Regions from separate parts of the Serratia sp. K1WW1 genome, predicted to be linked through region 2. Evidence: predicted binding sites of a transcription regulator. Region 2 holds the regulator's gene; the other holds the start of a gene.
What was found. Region 2 encodes Fur, which represses iron uptake genes when iron is present. Its sites were predicted from a motif close to ATAATAATGAGAACNACTATCAA; they were not measured.
Positions count from the first base shown of each region.

Region 1: a site for Fur is predicted at 1,978-2,000, ahead of fhuA (ferrichrome porin FhuA). Genes of this name have one in related genera too.

Region 1 covers NZ_CM147697.1:1,019,925-1,023,351, reverse strand. The annotation lists gene fhuA (ferrichrome porin FhuA) at 1-1,946, opposite strand, end outside; gene mrcB (bifunctional glycosyl transferase/transpeptidase) at 2,203-3,427, opposite strand, start outside.
Region 2 covers NZ_CM147697.1:4,298,403-4,301,829, forward strand. The annotation lists gene ybfF (esterase) at 1-246, shown strand, start outside; gene ybfE (LexA regulated protein) at 494-781, shown strand; gene fldA (flavodoxin FldA) at 985-1,524, shown strand; gene fur (ferric iron uptake transcriptional regulator) at 1,850-2,296, shown strand; gene ACX9GU_RS19480 (beta-N-acetylhexosaminidase) at 2,479-3,427, opposite strand, start outside.

The DNA of each region.
Region 1 (3,427 bases), 2.7 Mb from region 2:
AGGCCACTCAATGCGGTTTCATGGAAGGTGTAATCCCCCCACAGCGAGGCCATATGCTTAGGAATGATCGCCGGCGTATTGCCCTGGTTGGTGGTGTCTTCGGTGTATTCAGCATCGGTATAGGTATAGGACGCCAGCAGGTTGACGTTAGCCGTCAGCGCCGCTTTGCCTTCCAACTCTACGCCGCGAGAGCGGATCTCCCCGGTTTGCTGCTGGAACCAACCTTTATCGGCATGCTCAACATCCGTGACCAGGTTATTTGACTTGGTCAGTTGATAGATGGCAATGGTGGCAGAGACAGGGCGATCTTTTGGCATGTATTTCACACCAGCTTCATACTGTTCGCCTTTGGAAGGAACGAAGGCTTTGCCGTCATAACCTGCGCCCACGTTCGGCTCGAAGGATTGTGCGTAGCTGACATACGGCGAGATGCCATTGTCGAACAGATAGTTCAGGCCAATGCGATTGGTTGACTGGTGATCTTTCTGCTCGCTGTAGGGGATCGTAGCCATGTCGGTGCGATCTTCAACGGTGCTCTTAGCCCAGTCATAGCGCGTACCAGCAGTCAGGATCCATTGGTTCCACTCGGCCTGTTCCTGCAGGTAAATGCCCACCTGCCGTTGACCATTGACCTTACTGGTTGGGTTTAACGCCCCCTTGGTATAATTACCAAACTGCGGGTTGGCCAGATCCAGTGGACTGGCCACGCCCCAGCCGCCCTGAATATCGTTGCTCATGCGCATAAAGTCTACGCCGGCCAGCAGCGTATGATCCACGCGGCCAGTAGCAAACTTGGCCTGGCCCTGGGTATCGACGCTGAAGTTATTCAGGCGCTCATCCGAAGCGATATAGTTACGGTTCAGAGTCGTGTTGTCGGCGTTTACGCCAGTGCCATAGATATTGTTCTGATTGGTATGCAGCTGCATATAACGCAGGTTCTGGCGTACGGCCCAGGTATCATCGAAATCATGAGAGAAGCTGTAGCCAAACATCCGCGTCTGGCGCGAATAGAAGTTACTCTTTTCACCTTCGTTGAAGCTGGTTGGCAGCTTGCCATAAGGCGCGTTGACCACCGTTCCCTGCATCGGCAACCAGCCGTAGTAGCCGAGGTTAGGATCGTTTTGCAGGTAAGAGTACAGCGTCAGGTTGGTATGCTCATCGGGCTGCCAACTGAATGAAGGCGCAATGGTATAGCGTTTTTCCTTGGCCATCTCCTGCTGAGCGTCTGCGTCTTTGGCCAAACCGGTCAGGCGGAAGGAATACTTGCCGTCATCATCCAACGCATTGCTGAAATCAAAACCAGTCTGGAACAGGTTATCTGTGCCCATTTTAAATTGGATTTCTTTCAGCGGTTCCGTGGTTGGGCGCTTGCTGATCAGCGAGATAATCCCACCTGGGCTGCTTTTACCGTAAAGCACGGAAGAAGGCCCGCGCAGCACTTCGGCCCGCTCCAGGAAATAAGGATCGATTACGGCTTCGTTAAAATAGTCGCCTTGCAGCTTCAAACCATCCAGATAGATATTCTGGTTGACCGAGCCAAAACCACGAATATAAACCGCATCATAGACGTTGGAACTACCACGGCTGCCCACCATTACACCAGGGGTGAAGCCTAACGCTTCTTTCACCGAGGAAGGCTGCATAACGTCCATTTGTTCACGCGTGACCACAGACACCGACTGAGGGGTCTTCACCAGCGGCGTATCCGTTTTGGTGCCGGTCGCGCTGCGTTTCGCCACGATGGTGCCAACTGGGCCCCAGGCGCTTTCCTGTGAAGCACCACCGCTGCCGCCCCCTACCACCGTAATAGTATCGGCATCCGCGGCAGCCGTCGTCTGAGCTGCAACCGCAGGCAAGGTTAGCGTAGCCGCGATCGTGGCAGCCAAAACGCTTACGGGGAACAAGCCTGATTTGGCCGGTGATGAGGAATGACGCTTGGTCGGCATGTCTGGTTTCTCTGATGTGGTTTGATAACGAATGTGAACGAGAATAATTATTATAAGCGCGGCATTTTATGCAGAAGGCTAGCGGAACTGCAAGCGTATTTCGGCCGTAAAAAAGCTATGGGATTGGCGTGGTAACCGCATTAACAGCGTGGAAATAAAACCAACGACAAAGAAAGGAAAGCCCGTAACAGAACGCTACGGGCTTGATAACACAGTAAAATCAAATAATAAATAGGCTTAACATAACGGCTGGGGTTTATTTGCCAAACATATCTTTTATCCAGCCAGCAACGCCGTCGGCATCTTTCTGTTCGCCGGCTTGCTGCTGTTGAGTTTGTTGCTGCTCGGCCTGGCTTGCCTGGCATAGCCCTTGCGGGTTTTCAGTCCAAACCGGGATGGTGCGCCAAATGCTGCCACCACAGATAAAGTTACCGGCAGAATCAATCCCCATCTGGCTAATGCCTTCCGGTTGTTGCAGCTTCAGCACCAGCGGCGTCTGGTTTTCCAGATAGCGGCGATACAGCGTCAAGGCACCGTTGGCACCCGTCAGTTTGGCCGGGCCGTTATTGTCACGCCCTACCCAGGCAATCGCCACTTCCTTGCCGTCGATACCGGCAAACCAGCTATCACGCAGATCGTTGGTGGTACCGGTTTTAGCGGCCAGGTTGTAATTAGGGAACTTGACCGACAGCGAACGGGAAGTCCCGCGTGCCACACCCTGCTGCATCGCATACAGAGTCAGGTATGCCGCCTGTGCTGGCACCATACGTTCCGCCTGTGGGAAGCTTTGATACAACGCTGTGCCGTCTTCCGCAATCACCGAACGCACGGCAGACAGCGGCGCACGGTTACCCCCGCTGGCGATGGTCTGGTATTCCTGTGCCACTTCCATCGGCGTCAGGCCGATGGCCCCCAGCAACATGGATGGCACCGGAGTGATCGCCGATTTAGGAATACCCAACTTTTGCAGGGTCGCGCTGATCTGATCCAGCCCCACCGACATCCCCAGGTTGACCGTAGGCACGTTGAGCGAGTTGGCCAACGCGTCCACCAGCATCACCCGGCCACGGAACTGGCGATCGTAGTTATTCGGCTGCCACGAGCTGCCGTTCGGCAGTTTGATTGACAGCGGCTGATCGGCCAGCCAGGTATTGAGCCGATACTTATCCGGTTCCGACAGCGCGGTCAGATAGGTTGGCGGCTTGGCCAGTGACCCTACCAGACGGCGCGCCTGCAGCGCACGGTTGAAGCCGGCAAACTGAGGATCGGCACCGCCCACCATGGCTCGAACCTCTCCGGTAAAGCGATCGACAATCACCATCGCCGCTTCCAGATCGTTCAGATGACGCGCAGCACGCAGCGCCGGGATACCGTCTTCCACCGCCTTCTCGGCCGCATCCTGTGAAACCGGATCCAGCGTAGTGAAGATCTTCACGCCGGAAAGATCGTTAACCTTGTCACCCAGCTTGGCCTGCAATTCC
Region 2 (3,427 bases):
CTGCCGGTGCTGATCGAGCAATATGAGAACATTATCGGCTGGCAAGAGGTTCCACCCTGGCCACACCCGACGCTGTTTATCCGTGGTGGCCTCTCGCCTTACGTGCAGGATAGCTACCGCGATGACATCGCCCGCCAGTTCCCGCAGGCACGCGCCTATGTGGTTGCAGGCTCCGGCCACTGGGTCCATGCGGAGAAACCGGACGCCGTATTACGGGCAATTCACCGCTTTATTGACCAGCCCTGAGCTCAAGTGGCGAAAAAACGCGCTAGAGAGAATAGCTTAGCGCGTTTGTAGCTAAGTTAGGCATTGTCGTCGCTCCATCTGCTGGGGTAATATGGCGCGCTATAATTTTGCCACCCTGTCCAGGTGTGAAGCTGCGCTTGGCTGGGGGTGAATTTGGGTTAGGGTTAATTGGCCCGAATTGTGTAAATCGAACCGTCTGGAAGCGTAAACCGCTTTTTGATGCAAACTCCCTTGCAGTAGCGCAACAATGGCAAAAGAACAAACGGATCGCACGACGCTGGATCTGTTCGCAGATGAACGCCGTCCAGGGCGCCCAAAAACCAACCCGCTTTCCCGTGATGAACAGCTTAGAATTAATAAGCGTAATCAGCTACGACGGGACAAAGTGCGTGGATTACGGCGTGTGGAGCTGAAAATCAACGCAGACGCGGTAGATGCTCTCAACAAACTGGCCGACCAGCGCAATATCAGCCGCAGCGAATTGATCGAACAAATGCTGTTGGCCCAACTGGCAGAAGAACAGCCAGAACACTGATCTCTGCTGCCGCACGCGCGGCACGGCGTTAAGGATGACGCCAGATCGGTTCCACCTCCGCAGAGGCATCGCATAAACGCGATAAAACCTCAGGGCAAATTTCTGGCATGATACGCATTTACGGCTGAGCAAACCTGCCCTTGGCAGCGCCTCAGGCCGCGTTTACGCAACACATTCATTTGAATTAAAAGGTTATCTTTACTATGGCTCATGTAGGCATTTTCTTTGGCAGCGACACTGGCAATACCGAAAACATTGCCAAGATGATCCAAAAGACGCTTCAGCAAAAATTCGGCAACGACGTGGCAGAAATCCACGACATCGCCAAAAGCAGCAAAGAAGATCTGGCAGCGTTTGATATCCTGCTGCTCGGTATCCCAACCTGGTACTATGGTGAAGCCCAGTGCGACTGGGATGATTTCTTCCCGACGCTGGAAGACATCGACTTTAACGGCAAGCTGGTGGCGCTGTTTGGCTGTGGCGATCAGGAAGACTACGCGGAATATTTCTGCGATGCGATGGGCACCATCCGCGACATCATTGAACCACGCGGTGCGGCCATCGTCGGCCACTGGCCAACCAAAGGCTACCATTTTGAAGCCTCCAAGGGTCTGGCAGACGATGATCACTTTGTCGGGCTGGCCATTGACGAAGATCGTCAACCTGAGCTGACCAACGAACGTGTAGACGCTTGGGTCAAGCAAATCAGTGAAGAGCTGAGCCTGGCCGAGATCGTCGGCTAAGCCTCTGCCCCGGCGGATACGTAACACATGGTAGGGGCGCCGTATAGCGCGCCCTTCTGTTATCGGCATCACGGATTAGAGCAATAGAAGATACAAGTTTGTAACTTCCTACCTCGCCACGGTAGACTGAGACATCGGTTTATCCCATCCATCAAAGCTTTGCATGATTACCCTGGTAAAGTGCAAAGATAGGTTTGTTAACAACCGGCGGTTTCTATTTGCAGCAACCGGTTCTATAATGAGACGCAATTAACGCTTTGTGCCAACCGATGCCATAGGCGAGAACGCCTCAACTTGATTAGCATAGTAACAGGACTGAATCCGCATGACTGATAACAACTCCGCATTGAAGAAGGCTGGCTTAAAAGTCACTCTTCCGCGACTCAAAATCCTGGAAGTCTTGCAGGATCCGGCATGCCATCACGTCAGTGCGGAAGATCTGTACAAAAAACTGATAGATATGGGCGAAGAAATTGGCCTGGCCACGGTATACCGCGTGCTGAACCAGTTTGACGACGCAGGTATTGTGACCCGCCACAATTTTGAAGGTGGCAAGTCGGTTTTCGAACTGACTCAGCAGCACCACCACGATCACCTGATTTGCCTGGACTGCGGCAAAGTGATCGAGTTCAGCGACGAATCCATCGAAGTGCGTCAGCGCGATATCGCCAAGCAACACGGTATCAAGCTCACCAACCACAGCCTGTACCTGTACGGCCACTGTGAAACCGGTGATTGCCGCGAGAACGAAACGCTGCACAACAAGAACTGATCCTGGTCCGCCAGAACGCGAAAACCGCCTACACGGCGGTTTTTTTATGCCTAAATGACAGATAAAAAAATCCCCGGACAGGCCCGGGGAAAAATATCCACTCAATTATCACAATTGCAGTTTGCTCTCACCTAGCACTATCTCCGCCCATCTACCGACACGTAGGCGGGCGGAGTTCTCACTTACGCTTTCACTGGCTCGGCACGGCTGAAGCGTTTGCCATCCGGGCTAATCGCGCGGATTTGCACATCACCCGCTACCGCAGGGCGCGCTTTATCGTCATAACGCTGCCACTGTTTGCCGCCGTCGGTGGAATATTCAATTCCCAGGCCCGGCAGAGCAATATTTGCCTCCAACTTGCCACCGATGATGCGTGCACCTGGGACCGGCAGGCGATAGCCCACACCCGCTTTATCCATCTTGGCCAGCTCACGTTGGCCAATCAGGTTGGCAAAGCGCAGCCAGTCCTTATCAAGGGTTTTGGTATCGACCTGATGGGTTTCGCCGCCTTTGTACTCACGGCCAGCTTTATAATCCTGCTCCCAGCTGGCGCGGTGCCATGCACGTTCTGCAAGCGACACGGCACGTGGGTAAATCATGTATTCCATCTGCTGGTCGGTACGCACCACTTCGCTCCACAGTTGGGCGGAAAGACCATAGGCGCCCGGCCATGGTTTGTCGCTCTTGGCGGTGAAGTGGTTACCGTCACGGTCAACCGAGGTTTCGGCGTTCTGCGGCAGGTTGTTCGGCGCAAAGCTGAAGATCTTCTGCTCGTCGCTGAAACGGGTGCCCCAGTAGTAACCGTGCTCGTCCGGGCTGACTTCATACGGGAAGTCCATATAGACGTAGTCCGGGTTAGAGATCACCACGTCATAACCCTTGTTCGCCCAGTCGTTAGCCGAGTCGAAGCCACCCCAGTACAGGGTATCCCAGAAGTTCACCGCCACATGGTTGGTCGCGAAGGCCTTCGAGTCTTTGGCATCTTTCAGGCCATCTTGCCACGCCTGCATTCTGTCAATACCGTGCGCTTTCACCAACTGGCTGACTTCCAGACCGAAGTAGCTCGGCAAGTGTTCCATATCTTCCACTTTGCCGTCTTTGATGATGGCCTGGCAAACCTGCGACTTGGCC